Regions from separate parts of the Streptomyces sp. NPDC002209 genome, predicted to be linked through region 1. Evidence: riboswitches for the same ligand, from Rfam matches in the RefSeq annotation. Region 1 holds a riboswitch; each other region holds the start of a gene.
The links. Region 1 has a riboswitch for cobalamin ahead of ACFYXK_RS06460 (energy-coupling factor ABC transporter permease). Riboswitches for the same ligand answer to the same signal wherever they lie in the genome.

Region 1 (3,513 bases):
CAGCGTCGCCGCGGCGACCAGCGGTCCGCCGGGCCAGGGCGGCAGGCACACGGCGGTCACCGTCAGCCCCAGTCCCAGCAGGGCCTTCTCGAGCGGATGGCGGCCACGCCAGCGACTGCTGTGCGCGGCCACGTCGATCGGCAGCACCGCCTACGACCCCGTGGCGCCGGTGCCCGAGGGAACGCCCGCGGGGTCCGGCGGAGCCGCAGCCGTGTCCGCGGCCGCGGCAGCCGCCGCGGCCGCGCCCTGCCGGCGGCCCTTGCGGACGCCGAAGTAGTACGCGAGCACGCCCGCGCCGAGCGCCGCCTGGAGGGCGAAGAGTGCCGACTCCACCTCCCCGGAGGGGGGTTCGTACAGCGGCGAGAACCACGGCTCGTAGTCCGGCTTCAGCTCGGTGATCGCCGCCTCCGCCTGCGCGTCGGCGCCCGTGAACGGCTCCTCCTTGCCCTCGCCCAGTCCCAGCGCGAGCGGCAGCACGGCCAGGGCCGCCACCAGGAGCAGCAGCAGGCCGTTGATCTTCGTGTTCCGGTTCATCGCCATCAGACCGCCGTCGCCTTCTGCCCGCTGCCGCCGGTCAGCTTCGCGACGCCCAGCCGGACCAGGTCCGACTTGCTCGACTGCATCAGCAGCCGCATCACGAGCACCGTCAGCAGGCCCTCGCTCACCGCGAGCGGGACCTGGGTGACCGCGAAGATGCCCCCGAACTTCGCCAGCGCCCCCGGGAACCCGCTGCCCGGGTCCGGGAAGGCCAGCGCCAGCTGCACGGAGGTCACGCAGTAGGTGACCAGGTCGGCGAAGAAGGCGCCGAAGAAGACGGTCACCATCAGCGGGACGCCGAGGCGCTTCAGCAGCAGATAGACCCCGTACCCCGCCCAGGGCCCGGCGATCGCCATGGAGAAGACGTTCGCGCCGAGTGTGGTCAGTCCGCCGTGCGCCAGCAGCAGCGCCTGGAACAGCAGGGTGATCGTGCCGAGCACCGCCATGATCGGCGGCCGGAACAGGATCGCGCCGAGCCCGGTCCCGGTGGGGTGCGAGCAACTGCCCGTCACCGACGGGATCTTCAGTGCGGAAAGGACGAAAGTGAATGCACCGGACGCCCCGAGCAGCAGCGTGCTCTCCGGGTTCGCCTTCACCTCGCGGGTGAGGGCGCGCACACCGTGGACGACGAACGGAGCGGACGCGGCGCCCCAGGCGACCGCGTGCAAAGGGGGCAGAAACCCCTCGGCTATATGCATGGGTAGGGAGACCTCTCCAGCACCTCGTGGATGGACAACGCGCCCCGGCCGGTCTCCTGGCTCTCGGGTGCTGATGCCCTGACTCCGCCTTCCCGGGCGATGCGGATCCCCCCGCGCCGCCCAGTGGCTTCCCAGAGGAGTGGAGCCGGACTTCCCGTTCACAGTGGCGAGGGCCGCACCGGTTTCCCACCGGTTTCCCGTACACCAAGGCCCGTTGACCCTAGTCGGACGGACGGACCGGTACCAACCCGGCCCGAACGGGTGCGGTCCGCTGGCGGCCCCGGCGATCGCCGCCCAGGCTGGCAGCGTGGCCGCCGACTACGACTACTCCGACCTGACCGCCCTCTACGTCAACTGCACCCTCAAGCGCTCGCCCGAGCCCAGCAACACCGAGGGCCTGATCGAGCGGAGCCGCGCCGTCATGGAGGCGGCCGGCGCCCGGACCTCGCTGATCCGCGCCGTCGACCACGACATCGCCACCGGTGTCTGGCCCGACATGACCGAGCACGGCTGGGAAACCGACCAGTGGCCCGTCCTGTACAGCCAGGTCATGGACGCCGACATCCTCGTGCTGTGCGGACCGATCTGGCTCGGCGACAACAGCTCCGTCATGAAGCAGGTCATCGAGCGGCTCTACGCCTGCTCCTCGATCCTGAACGATCAGGGCCAGTACGCCTATTACGGCCGCGTCGGTGGCGCGCTCATCACCGGCAACGAGGACGGCGTCAAACACTGCGCCATGAACATCCTCTACAGCCTCCAGCACCTCGGCTACGCCGTCCCGCCGCAGGCCGACGCGGGGTGGATCGGCGAGGCCGGGCCCGGGCCCTCGTACCTGGACCCCGGCTCGGGCGGTCCCGAGAACGACTTCACCAACCGGAACACGACCTTCATGTCTTGGAACCTCATGCACCTGGCGGCCCTGCTGAAGCGCTCGGGCGGGATCCCGGCGCACGGCAACCAGCGCTCGGAGTGGGACGCCGGCTGCCGCTTCGACTTCCCGAACCCCGAGCACCGGTAGTCCCTCACGCCGATACGTCGGCCAGCGTCCACTCCCGTCTTCACCGGCACACGTTGCGGTGGGCGACGTCCAGCACGAACCGCTCGGGCCCGTGCAGCGTGAAGGAGGTGAAGGCGGGCTTGGCGTCGAAGGCGGCGCCGAAGGTGACGTACCCCTCGAAGTCGCCGGTCATGGCGAGGCCCTTGAGCCGGGGCAGGTAGATCTTGACGAGCTTCGGCCCGTGGTACGTGCTGTCGCCCGCGCGGTCGTGCGCGGCGGCGGGGTGCAGGCGGATCTGCAGGAAGTGCTTCCCGGCCAGCGGGACGGGCATGCCGGACCCGTCCTGGACCGGCTTCGGCACGCGGGTGACGACGACCTCGGGGACGCGTCCCCGCAGGTCGATGACGATGCGGTCGTACGTGCAGTGCCCGCCCCAGCGGGCGTTGACGACGAGCGGCGTGGGCCGGACGACGGCCGAGGCCGGCGCGGCGAGGGTGATCCCGGCGGTGAGCAGCGCACCTGTGGCCAGGGCCACGAGCTGCCGGCGGCGGAGGTGGTTCATGACGTCCCCCTGATTCTTCGGAGGCGGGGACCGGTGTCACTGCTGAGGACACTCCGGGCAGGCTCATGGTTGCACCCAAAACGCCAGAAACAAAAAGAAAAGGGACCAATCGCCCCCTATCGGGGCAGGAGGGTGCTCAGCTCGGCGTCGAGGTCGTAGTGCCGCTGCTCCTCGCCCCGCGGCACCAGCCCGACCAGCCGCCGGCACAGCGTGCGCACGTCCTTCGCACGGGCGGACACCACGCAGCTCCGCTCGCCGTTGGTGAAGGCGAGGAACACCCGCGGCTCCCTGCCCTGCCAGCGGGGCCACACCTGGACGTCCCCCTCGCCCGTCGCGCAGACCTCCCCGTCGAGCAGCAGGTCCCGGGAGAAGACCCAGCGTGCCACGTGCATCCCGGCGCCCCGGAAGTCGAGGGCCAGCTCGTAGGGCCGGTCGCAGCGGTAGGTGAAGGCCCCGAGCAGCGGAAGGGGTGCGGGCGAGGCCTCCAGCCGGAGCGCAAGGACGTGGTGCTCGATACCGTCCGTGCCGTCCATGCGCTCCACCTCTCCGTCGGCTCGCGGGGGGAGAATCCGCCCTCTCGGGCAAGCTAGCCCACCTGCCGGCCGCCCCAGCGGGCCGAAGGTCCCGACCCGGAGGGCCGCTGGGCCCGTCTTGGCACAGGAAAGCGAAGGGGCCCGCCCTCCGGGGGAAGGGCGGGCCGCTGCGTCACCGGTCCG
Region 2 (3,513 bases), 260 kb from region 1:
GGGAGTTGCGCATGCCGGTCTCGGCGACGCGGGCGCGCAGGGCGTCCCAGCGCTCGGGCCAGGCGCGCTCGGTGTCGTAGTGGTCCGGGTGCAGGACACCGCGGGCCGTACGCGTCTCCGACCAGGCCGGGAGCGCGCCGTGGCGCTCGGCCAGGTCGCAGGAGGCCTCGTACGCCGCGAGCATGATGCGCTCGGCGATCTTGGTGGAAAGGGCCTTCGCCTCTGCGGAGTCGAAGGGCAGGCGCAGCTTGAAGAAGACGTCCTGCAGACCCATCGCGCCCAGGCCGACCGGGCGCCAGCGGGAGTTGGAGCGCTCGGCCTGCTCGGTCGGGTAGAAGTTGATGTCCACGACGCGGTCGAGGAAGGTCACGGCGGTGCGGACGGTCTCGTCCAGCCGCTCCCAGTCCATCTCACCCGTCCCGGTGAGGACGAACGCGCCCAGGTTGACCGAGCCGAGGTTGCAGACGGCGGTCTCGCCGTCGTTGGTGACCTCGAGGATCTCGGTGCACAGGTTCGACGAGTGCACGACCCGGCCCGGTTCGGCGGTCTGGTTCGCCGTGCGGTTGGAGGCGTCCTTGAAGGTCATCCAGCCCTGGCCGGTCTGCGCGAGGGTGCGCATCATCCGGCCGTAGAGGTCGCGGGCGGGCATGGACTTGCGGGCCAGGCCGTCCGCCTCGGCCTTGCGGTACGCGGCGTCGAACTCGTCGCCCCACAGGTCGACCAGCTCGGGCACGTCGGCCGGGGAGAACAGCGACCAGTCGGCGTCCGCGTTGACGCGGCGCATGAACTCGTCCGGGACCCAGTGCGCCAGGTTCAGGTTGTGCGTACGGCGCTGGTCCTCGCCGGTGTTGTCGCGGAGCTCCAGGAACTCCTCGATGTCCGCGTGCCAGGTCTCCAGGTAGACGGCGGCGGCGCCCTTGCGCCGGCCGCCCTGGTTCACGGCGGCGACGGAGGCGTCGAGGGTCTTCAGGAACGGCACGATGCCGTTGGAGTGGCCGTTCGTACCGCGGATCAGCGAACCGCGGGCGCGGATGCGCGAGTACGAGAGGCCGATGCCGCCGGCGTGCTTCGACAGGCGCGCGACCTGGTGGTAGCGGTCGTAGATCGAGTCGAGCTCGTCGAGCGGGGAGTCCAGCAGGTAGCAGGAGGACATCTGCGGGTGCCGGGTGCCGGAGTTGAAGAGCGTGGGGGAGGACGGCAGGTAGTCGAGGCGGCTCATCAGCCGGTAGAGGGAGGCCACTTCCTCGACGGCCTGGACGCTGTCGTTCTCGGCGAGGCCGCAGGCCACGCGCAGCATGAAGTGCTGCGGGGTCTCGACGACCTGGCGGGTGATCGGGTGGCGCAGCAGGTAGCGGCTGTGCAGGGTGCGCAGGCCGAAGAAGCCGAAGCGGTCGTCGGCGCCCTCGGCGAGCGTGTGCTCGACCAGTGCGTCCAGGCGGCTCGCGTGCAGCGCCACGAACTCGGCGGTGCGGTCCGCGATCAGGCCCTCGCGGTGGCCGACCGCGACGGAGGCGGAGAAGGAGGTGGCCCCCTGGCCCGCGGCTTCCTCGGCGACGGCCAGCGTCAGCAGCCGGGCGGCGAGCCGGGAGTACGCAGGGTCCTCGGAGATGAGACCGGCGGCGGCCTCCGTGGCCAGGCCGCGCAGCTCGGCCTCGTCGGCGGCGGCGCTGCGCCCGCGGAGCGCGGCGGCGGCGACCCGGCCCGGGTCGGTGTCGGGGAGGTCGGCCGTCAGCTCGGTGAGGGTACGCAGCAGTGCGGCCCCAGGTCCCCCGGTCTCGATTCCGGTGTCGGACGGGTCGGACTCGGCGCGCGGTGCGGAAGGCGCGATGGTCACGGGGGGAGCTCTCCCTCGCTCGGCTCCGGGACACCTGCGGTGCGGGCGCGAGCGGGCGCGCGCGGGCATGACGGGGCAGCACCGCGCGGCGTCCACCGGCCCAACCGCGAGGCCCGGACGTGTCGGCACCCGGTTCGGTCGAGCCGGGCGCACTGTCGGCAGGTCCTCGGACTTGCGGTGACACCAATGGGTGTACTTCATACCGTTGCGGGACAGTTCCGGATTCGCACCGGATTCCCCTGCGACGACAGCGAGCATGAGCATACATGTGGGGGCCGCTTCCTGTGCGACCCCCTAGATGTTGTGTCGGCGTGGCTACAGTTCGAGACCGTACGTGAGCAGAGGGAGGCCGGGGACGGGCTCCCAGTCCCGTTCGGGCGTACGGACGAAGCCGAGCCGTTCGTAGATCCGGTGGGCGCCGGCCATGTCGTCCGTGGTGGACAGCACGAGGCGCCGTACGCCCTCGATGGCCCTCGCCCGCTCCATGCAGGCCCGTACGAGCGCCTCCCCGGCGCCCCGGCCGCGGCCCTCCCGGGCGACGGCCAGCATCCGGAACTCGGCCTCGCCGGCCACGGCGATGTCGCACAGCGGGCTCCCGGGAGCGGCGAACGCCACACCGCCGAGGAGCCGTCCGTCGCTCGCGGCGGCGACGAGTATCACCCCGTCGCGCGCCCGCCCGGCCACGTCGCGCAGCCGCGCGAGGTACGGGTCGTCCTCGCCGAAGGTGAGCAGCCCGTCCCCGAGGTAGGCCTGCGCGGTGATCTCCCCGAGCGTCCCGTACTCCGCCGCCAGCGCTTCCCTGATCACGATGTCCATGCCACCGAGTGTGCCGGACGGCTGTCGGTGCCCGGCGCTATCGTCGGAGACAGCACCGTCGAGGAAGGCGAGCGAGGCATGACCGTGATGACCGACAGGCCCCAGATGCTGACCGAGGACTTCGAGACCCTTGCGCGCATAGGCGCCAGAGAGGTGGAGGGGCTGCGGTTGGAATTCATCGACGGGAAGCTGGGGGTCAAAGCGGTGCCTGACGGAGATCACGACCGAATCGTCGTGTGGCTGTCCCGCATCTGTATGCAGCACCGGCCCGAGGTCTGGCTCCACGTGGAACGCGGCCTGAAGGTCGAGCAGTACCGTTCGGGTCGGGCACGCCCGGATGCGTCCCTTGCCCCGGATGGCGCATTCGAAGGGCAGGGGGAGTGGGCCGACCCGGCTCCTGTCCTGATGGTCGTCGAGGTTACGTCGTACGACTCCGACACCGACGCACGCGACCGTAAGGCGAAGCCCGGCGCGTACGCGGCGACCGGCATTCCCGTCTACCTCCTCATCGACCGGGACAACTGCCTTGTGCATGTCCACAGCGATCCCAACGGGAAGCTGTACGAGACGGTACGCACCATCCCCTTCGGCAAGGACGTCGAGCTGCCAGACCCCGTCGGGTTCTCTTTCCCGACCGAGCCCCTGAAGGACTGGGTGCGCTGAACACGCACGAGGGCCCCGCCGGAAGCGTCCGGCGGGGCCCTTCACGTACGTGCTCAGCAGCAGCGGAAGCCCTCGCGGGGGTCCGCCTCGCGCGAGTCCGTGCGGGCGCGTTCGAAGGCGCGGCGGGTCATGACCTCCGCGTCCGGGTCGTGCGTACGGGCGTGGGCCACGTAGCGGTCGTACGCCGCCTCGCCCGAGAA
Region 3 (3,513 bases), on a different contig from region 1:
CCTGTGATCCGCTGCGGATCCTTTCGTTCACCCCGCTTTGACGTGCATTAATCGCGGTATCGGCGGCAAAATCAGGACGAAGGTCCCGATGGCACGACGGGCCAGTACACCGCTCCGCCCGCATCAGTTCATCTTCCGTTCACTCAGGTTGCCTACGGTCGCCGAGCCACTGACGTCAAACAGAAGCCTGGGTAAATGGAGCACATAACGCTTCTCCTCGGGATCGTGATCATCACCGCTCTCGTGTTCGACTTCACGAACGGTTTCCACGACACGGCCAACGCGATGGCCACCACCATCTCGACCGGCGCCCTCAAGCCCAAGACGGCGGTGGCCATGTCCGCCGTGCTCAACCTCGTCGGCGCGTTCATGTCCGTGGAGGTCGCCAAGACGATCTCCAAGGGCCTGATCAACGAGGAGGGCATCCAGCCGGAAGTGATCTTCGCCGCGCTGGTCGGCGCGATCCTCTGGAATCTCGTCACCTGGCTGGTCGGACTCCCCTCCAGCTCCTCCCACGCCCTGATGGGCGGCCTGATCGGCGCCGCGGTCGCCTCCGCCGGCATCGGCGCGGTCAACGGCAGCGTCGTCGTCACCAAGGTGCTGATCCCCGCGATCGCCGCCCCGATCGTGGCCGGTGCGGCCGCGATGCTGGCCTCGAAGGTCACGTACAAGCTCGGTGGCAAGGTCGGCGGCAAGACCGCCACCAAGGGCTACCGCGCCGGGCAGATCGCCTCGGCCGGTCTCGTCTCCCTCGCGCACGGCACCAACGACGCGCAGAAGACGATGGGCATCATCACCCTGGCCCTCGTCGCGGGCGGCGCCCTGGACTCCGGCGCGAACCCGCCGGTGTGGGTCATCGTCTCCGCCGGTCTGGCCATCGCGCTGGGCACCTCCCTGGGCGGCTGGCGCATCATCCGCACCATGGGCAGCGGCCTGACCGACCTGCAGCCGCAGCAGGGCTTCGCCGCCCAGACCTCGGCCGCCAGCGTCATCCTGGCCTCCTCCACCCTCGGCTTCTCCCTCTCCACCACCCACGCGTGCTCCGGCGCCGTCATGGGTGCGGGTCTGGGCCGCAAGGGCGGTGTGGTCCGCTGGTCCACCGCCACCCGCATGTTCATCGCCTGGGGCCTGACCCTGCCGGCCGCCGCCGTCGTCGCCTCCGGCGCCGAGCTGGTCATGCGCACCGGTGACCTCGGCGTCGCCGCGGTCGCGCTCTTCCTGGTCGGCTCCTGCGTCGCCATCTGGCTCATCTCCCGCCGCCAGGTCGTCGACCACAGCAACGTCAACGCCGCGCAGCAGGCCGCGGCCGAGGAGCCGGGTGTCGTCACCACGGCCATGGCCGCCGTCACCGTCCCGCCGACCGTGGCCGCCGAGGCGGCTGCCGCCGGTACGACCGCCGCGGTGGCCGACGAGGACCTGAAGGCCACCATCCCGGCCGCCGTCCCCGCGGCTCCGGCGGCTCCCGCCGCCGCGGTCTGACCCCGAGAACGACAGAGGATTCCGCAGTATGAAGATCGACTGGGCAGCACTCGGCTCCGTCTTCGGGGTCAGCCTCTCCGCCACCGTCACGCTCGTGGCCCTGTTCACCCTGGGCCTGGTGGGCCTCTCCAAGCACGAGGCCGCCACCGAGCAGGGCGGCACCGCCACCCTGGCCCGCAGCGGTGCGTACGCCTGCTTCGCGCTCGTCGCGGCGGCCGTGGCGTACGGCATCTACCTGATCGTCAGCTGACCGATTCGGGCACGGCGCACGAAAGCTCCCTCCGGGCATCCCGGGGGGAGCTTTCCCGTACCTGCGGCCCGGGGCGGTGACCTGCCCCGCCGCAGGTCAACGGCGAGTTGACGGGCCTTCGCGGTGCGTGGTGGACTGCCCGAGCCAATACGGCGGCATGGAGAGGAAGTCCGGTGCGAATCCGGCGCGGTCCCGCCACTGTCACCGGGGAGCACGCGGCACGTGCGCCCCGGGAGCCAGGAACTCCCACCGCCGGACACGTCGAACCAGGGCGCGGACCCTGAGTGAGGACATACCTGCCACCATGCGTGCCGATCGCGTCTTCGCGTACGGCGCCACGGCGGGCCTGATCGGCGACCGGATCCTCGGAGATCCGCGCCGAGGGCACCCCGTGGCCGCCTTCGGACGAGCAGCCTCCGCAGTCGAGGGCGCCCTGTGGCGCGACGACCGCGCCCGGGGCCTCCTCCACACCCTCGTGTGCGCCGGGGGCGCGGCAGCCGTGGGTGCGCTGGGCGCCCGCGCCGTGCGCTCCCGGCCCGCAGCCGCCCGTATCGCCCTGACAGCAGCGGCCACCTGGGCCGTCGTCGGGGGCACCTCCCTGGGCCGCGAGGCCCGCGCCATCGGCGGCGCACTCGCCGCCGGGGACGCCGAGGTGGCCCGGGAGCGGCTGCCGCACCTGTGCGGACGCGACCCGCAGGCCCTGGACGAGCAGCAGATGGCCCGCGCCGTCGTGGAGTCGGTCGCCGAGAACACCTCCGACGCGGTGGTCGGGGCCCTGGTGTGGGGCGCCGCCGCCGGTGTCCCCGGGCTGCTGGCCTTCCGCGCCGTGAACACCCTGGACGCGATGGTGGGCCACAAGTCGCCGCGGTACCTGCGCTACGGCTGGGCCTCGGCCCGGCTCGACGACCTCGCGGGCTGGCCGGGCGCCCGGCTGACCGCGCTGGCCGCCGTACTGGCCGGGCCCGACCGGCGGGGAGCCGTACGGGCCTGGCGCGCGGACGCCGCCAAGCACCCGAGCCCGAACGCCGGCCCGGTGGAGGCCTCGTTCGCCGGGGCGCTCGGCGTACGGCTGGGGGGCACCCTGGCGTACGGGGGGCGGGTCGAGCACCGGGCCGTACTGAACGGCGGGGCGGGGCGGCCGGTGCAGGTCGCGGACATCGATCGGGCGGTGCGGCTGTCACGGCAGGTGACGTGGCTGGCGCTGGGGGCGTGTGTGGCACTGCGCTGTGCGGTGTCGCGTGTGGCTGGGAGGGGACGCCGGTGAGCGGCGGAAAGCTGGGCGGGGGGCTCCTCGTCGCCGGTACGACATCGGACGCGGGCAAGAGCGTGGTCACGGCGGGCATCTGCCGCTGGCTGGCCCGGCAGGGCGTGAAGGTGGCGCCGTTCAAGGCGCAGAACATGTCGCTGAACTCCTTCGTGACGCGCGAGGGCGCCGAGATCGGGCGGGCGCAGGCGATGCAGGCGCAGGCGGCGTGCGTGGAGCCGACGGCGCTGATGAACCCCGTGCTGCTCAAGCCCGGCAGCGACCGCAGCAGCCAGGTGGTGCTGCTGGGCAAGCCGGTGGGCGAGATGAGTGCGCGCGGCTACCACGGGGGGCGCCAGGAACAGCTTCTCGGGGTCGTCACGGACTGCCTGGAGCAGCTGCGGGGCACGTATGACGCCGTGATCTGCGAGGGGGCGGGCAGTCCGGCCGAGATCAACCTGCGCCGGACCGACATCGTGAACATGGGCATCGCGCGGGCCGCGCGGTTCCCCGTGGTCGTGGTCGGGGACATCGACCGGGG
Region 4 (3,513 bases), on a different contig from region 1:
TCTGACCTGCTGCGCTGTGCGGTCGCCCAAGCCGTGGGTGCCGGTGTTCGGATGATCTGTACGGGTAACAACGCCCTGCGCACATGTTGCAATCCGAAGCAGCACCTACGGACCGGGATGCACGTCAGTCCCGGGGCGGCCCCTTCGGGGCCGAACGGCGGGGAGCGGGACGTCCTGCGGTCGGGGGCGGGCGCTGGACGCCGGGCGTACGGGATCCAGACCACCGGACTCCGTGTTCCCGAGGCACCGAAGGAAGACACCATGAGCAAGCACGTCCTGGCGCAGAACCAGTACGGCAAGGCCGAGAACCGCATCGTCAAGGTCACCCGCAAGGGCGGCGACGGTTCGTGGCACGAGATCCGCGACCTCAACGTCTCGGTCGCGCTCCGCGGCGAGTTCCGCGACGTCCACCTGACCGGCGACAACGCCAACTGCCTGCCGACGGACACCACGAAGAACACGGTGTACGCCTTCGGCAAGGAGCACGGCATCGCCTCCCCCGAGGCCTTCGGCATCCTGCTCGCGAAGCACTTCGTCTCCTCCCAGTCGCCGATCCGCGAGGCGCAGATCCGGATCGAGGAGTACGCCTGGGAGCGGATCCCGGTCCCGACGCGCAAGGAGCAGCACTCCTTCGTCCGCAAGGGCCAGGAGGTGCGCACCGCGCAGATCACGTACAGCGAGACGACCGGTCTGCAGGTCATCTCGGGTCTGAAGGACCTGACGGTGATGAACTCGACGAACTCCGAGTTCCACGGCTACATCAAGGACAAGTACACGACGCTCAAGGAGGCGTACGACCGCATCCTGGCGACCAAGGTCACCGCGCGCTGGGCGCATTCGGCGCTGGCCGCGGACGACTCCGCGTACGACTGGGACCAGTCGTACAAGAAGGTCCGCAAGAACATGCTGGAGGCGTTCGCCGAGACCTACTCGTACTCGCTGCAGCAGACCCTCAACCAGATGGCCGAGCGGGTGCTCGACCACTGCCCGCGGGTCAACGAGGTACGCCTGAACCTCCCCAACAAGCACCACTTCCTCGTCGACCTGGAGCCCTTCGGCCTCAAGAACGACAACGAGGTCTACTTCGCGGCGGACCGGATGTACGGCCTGATCGAGGGCACCGTGCACCGCGACGGCGTGCAGCCGGTGATCGCGACGAGCGACTGGATCGTCGCCTGACGCCCCTCGTCACCGCTCGGCCCGGACCGCGTCGCGGGGTCCGGGCCGTCGTGCTGCCCGCGGCACGTCGTGCTCCGGCTACGTCCCGGCCGGCTGTCCGAGCTGGAGGTTCCACCGCCCGAGCCGGCCGGTGAGGCTGGTCACCGTGTCCGGCCGTACGTCGAGGCGCCAGAACGCGGCGGCCGGCAGCTCCAGCGCGGACACGACGGCCGCCCGTACGACGGCCTGGTCGACCACGGCGCGGTGCGTGCCCGCGGGCAGAGCCGCGAGCGCGGCGCCGACGCGGGCGATCAGCGCGGTGACGGACTCGCCGCCGGGCGGTGCGTAGTCGGGGTCCGTCAGCCACCTCCGGACGGCGGCCGGATCCTCGGCGGCGACCTCGTCCAGGGTCCGCCCGGCCCACTGCCCCGTGTCGGGGCCCTGCAGGCCCGCGTACTCCGGGCAGGGGTCGCCGTGGCCGAAGCGCATCTGCCGTGCGGCGTCGTCGAATGGACGTCTCACGAACTGAACTCGTACTACGTCGCTCTTCATAAGGGGAGCGTAAACGCGGTACGGTCTCGGACGACAACCAAAAAAAGACGACGGTATGACGGAAGTACCGGTGAAAATCCGGCACGGTCGCGCCACTGTGAATCCTCCCGGAGGGGGAGGAGAAGTCAGACCCGCCATGTCGTCGCTAGCACCACTGACCGGGACGCGTGTTCCCTCTGGAGGTTCTGCCATGGCTCACTCCGCCGTGCCCACGACGGCCCCTGCCGTCACCCCGATCTCGCTCTCCGCGCTCGCCCCCTGGGCCCTGTTCGTCGGCGTCCTGATGCTCGTCCTGCTCTACCTCGTCGGTGCCGAGCAGGGCGCCACCGCGCTCTTCGAGGGCGACACCGTCCACGAGTGGATGCACGACGGTCGCCACCTCCTCGGCTTCCCCTGCCACTGATCTCCACCAGCAAGGGAAGAACCGAACCATGAACTCCATTTCCCCCCGCGTCCTGCTGGTCCGGGGCATGCTGGCGGGTCTGCTCGCCGGCGTGGCCGCGTTCCTCGTCGCGTACGTCCTCGGTGAGTCCAAGGTCGACGCGGCGATCGCCATCGAGGAGGCGGGCCACGCCGCCCACGATCACGCCGAGGAGGCGGCCCCGGTCAGCCGGGCCCTCCAGGCCACGGCAGGCCTCGGCACCGGCACGCTCCTGTACGGGATCGCGCTCGGCGGCATCGCCGCGCTCGTGTTCTGCTACGCCCTGGGCCGGATCGGCCGCTTCGGCCCGCGGGTCACGGCCCTGCTGGTCTCGGGCGGCCTGTTCGTCACCTTCAACCTGGTGCCGTTCCTCAAGTACCCCTCCAACCCGCCGGCCGTCGGGGACCCCGACACCGTCGTCCGGAGGACCACCCTCTACATCCTGATGATCGCGTTGAGCGTGCTGCTGTCGGCGGGCGCGCTCATCCTGGGCCGGCGCCTGGCGCCCAAGCTCGGGAACTGGAACGCCTCGGTCGTCGCCTCGGTCGGCTTCGTCGCGGTGGTCGCCATCGCCTACGCGGCCCTGCCCGGCATCAACGAGGTCCCGGCGGACTTCCCGGCCGCCCTGATCTGGCAGTTCCGCCTCGCGACCGTGGCCATCCAGGTCGCGATGTGGACGACTTTCGGCCTGGTCTTCGGTTTTCTTGCCGAACGGGCCCTTGTCCCGGCCGCCGCACCCCAGGAGGCTGTACAGCCCGCGAGCTGACGATGAGGGGGCCGGTGGTACATGCAGACGGCGATCTGGGAATGGCGCGGCTGGACGGGCGCCGTCCCGTTCTGGCTCAACACCGTTCTGCTGCTCCTGGCCCCTTTCACCGCCGCCACGCTCCTGGCCCAGGTCGGCATCATCACGGCCCTGGCCGCCCTCGGCGGCCTGGCCCGCCACCTCTGGTTCGGCGACTACGGCCACCCGGCCATCCACCTCGCCGCCGCCCTCATGGGGGCGGCGGCGATTGCGTTCGTCCTGATCTGACCCTCCTGGCCGCCGGGAGCCCCGCCGGCCCGTCCTGCCGGGCATCGGCCCGCCGTCCACCCGTGTGCGCTGCGTGGTGCACTCGTTCGGCCGTATCCTGCGCAATCCTCGGGTCGGGGGCGGTGCACCCGTCACCAGCTGGGAAGACGTCCGGGGCGGCCGCCGACACGCCTGTGACGCGACGTCAGTCTTCGGCGTTGTAAGCGGTACTGACGGGCAGCGAGGGGTTCCACTGCTCTCAGGAGACCCGGCCACCGGAGCCGGGAGATCGGACCAGGAGGGAATTCCATGCCCCGCGCCAAGTGGGTGGTCGGCGTGCTGACAGTGGCTCTGCTGGGCACCGGCATAG

Region 2: linked by a shared signal. The riboswitch ahead of ACFYXK_RS05285 (ribonucleoside-diphosphate reductase subunit alpha) and the one ahead of ACFYXK_RS06460 (energy-coupling factor ABC transporter permease) in region 1 are both predicted to bind cobalamin.
Region 3: linked by a shared signal. The riboswitch ahead of ACFYXK_RS00305 (cobalamin biosynthesis protein) and the one ahead of ACFYXK_RS06460 (energy-coupling factor ABC transporter permease) in region 1 are both predicted to bind cobalamin.
Region 4: linked by a shared signal. The riboswitch ahead of ACFYXK_RS15800 (CbtB-domain containing protein) and the one ahead of ACFYXK_RS06460 (energy-coupling factor ABC transporter permease) in region 1 are both predicted to bind cobalamin.

What each region holds. Positions count from the first base shown of each region.
Region 1 covers NZ_JBIARX010000002.1:348,259-351,771, forward strand. The annotation lists gene cbiQ (cobalt ECF transporter T component CbiQ) at 1-147, opposite strand, end outside; gene ACFYXK_RS06455 (energy-coupling factor ABC transporter substrate-binding protein) at 151-540, opposite strand; gene ACFYXK_RS06460 (energy-coupling factor ABC transporter permease) at 540-1,235, opposite strand; cobalamin riboswitch at 1,264-1,459, opposite strand; gene ACFYXK_RS06465 (flavodoxin family protein) at 1,543-2,256, shown strand; gene ACFYXK_RS06470 (hypothetical protein) at 2,297-2,797, opposite strand; gene ACFYXK_RS06475 (SsgA family sporulation/cell division regulator) at 2,914-3,330, opposite strand.
Region 2 covers NZ_JBIARX010000002.1:88,757-92,269, forward strand. The annotation lists gene ACFYXK_RS05285 (ribonucleoside-diphosphate reductase subunit alpha) at 1-1,834, opposite strand, end outside; cobalamin riboswitch at 1,974-2,105, opposite strand; gene ACFYXK_RS05290 (GNAT family N-acetyltransferase) at 2,150-2,650, opposite strand; gene ACFYXK_RS05295 (Uma2 family endonuclease) at 2,729-3,313, shown strand; gene ACFYXK_RS05300 (YbdD/YjiX family protein) at 3,367-3,513, opposite strand, start outside.
Region 3 covers NZ_JBIARX010000001.1:56,405-59,917, forward strand. The annotation lists gene ACFYXK_RS00295 (anion permease) at 196-1,479, shown strand; gene ACFYXK_RS00300 (hypothetical protein) at 1,508-1,729, shown strand; cobalamin riboswitch at 1,844-1,995, shown strand; gene ACFYXK_RS00305 (cobalamin biosynthesis protein) at 2,034-2,993, shown strand; gene ACFYXK_RS00310 (cobyric acid synthase) at 3,005-3,513, shown strand, end outside.
Region 4 covers NZ_JBIARX010000006.1:421,557-425,069, reverse strand. The annotation lists gene ACFYXK_RS15815 (aspartate aminotransferase family protein) at 1-5, shown strand, start outside; gene pucL (factor-independent urate hydroxylase) at 262-1,179, shown strand; gene ACFYXK_RS15805 (histidine phosphatase family protein) at 1,258-1,680, opposite strand; cobalamin riboswitch at 1,715-1,864, shown strand; gene ACFYXK_RS15800 (CbtB-domain containing protein) at 1,901-2,113, shown strand; gene ACFYXK_RS15795 (CbtA family protein) at 2,142-2,897, shown strand; gene ACFYXK_RS15790 (hypothetical protein) at 2,919-3,164, shown strand; gene ACFYXK_RS15785 (hypothetical protein) at 3,453-3,513, shown strand, end outside.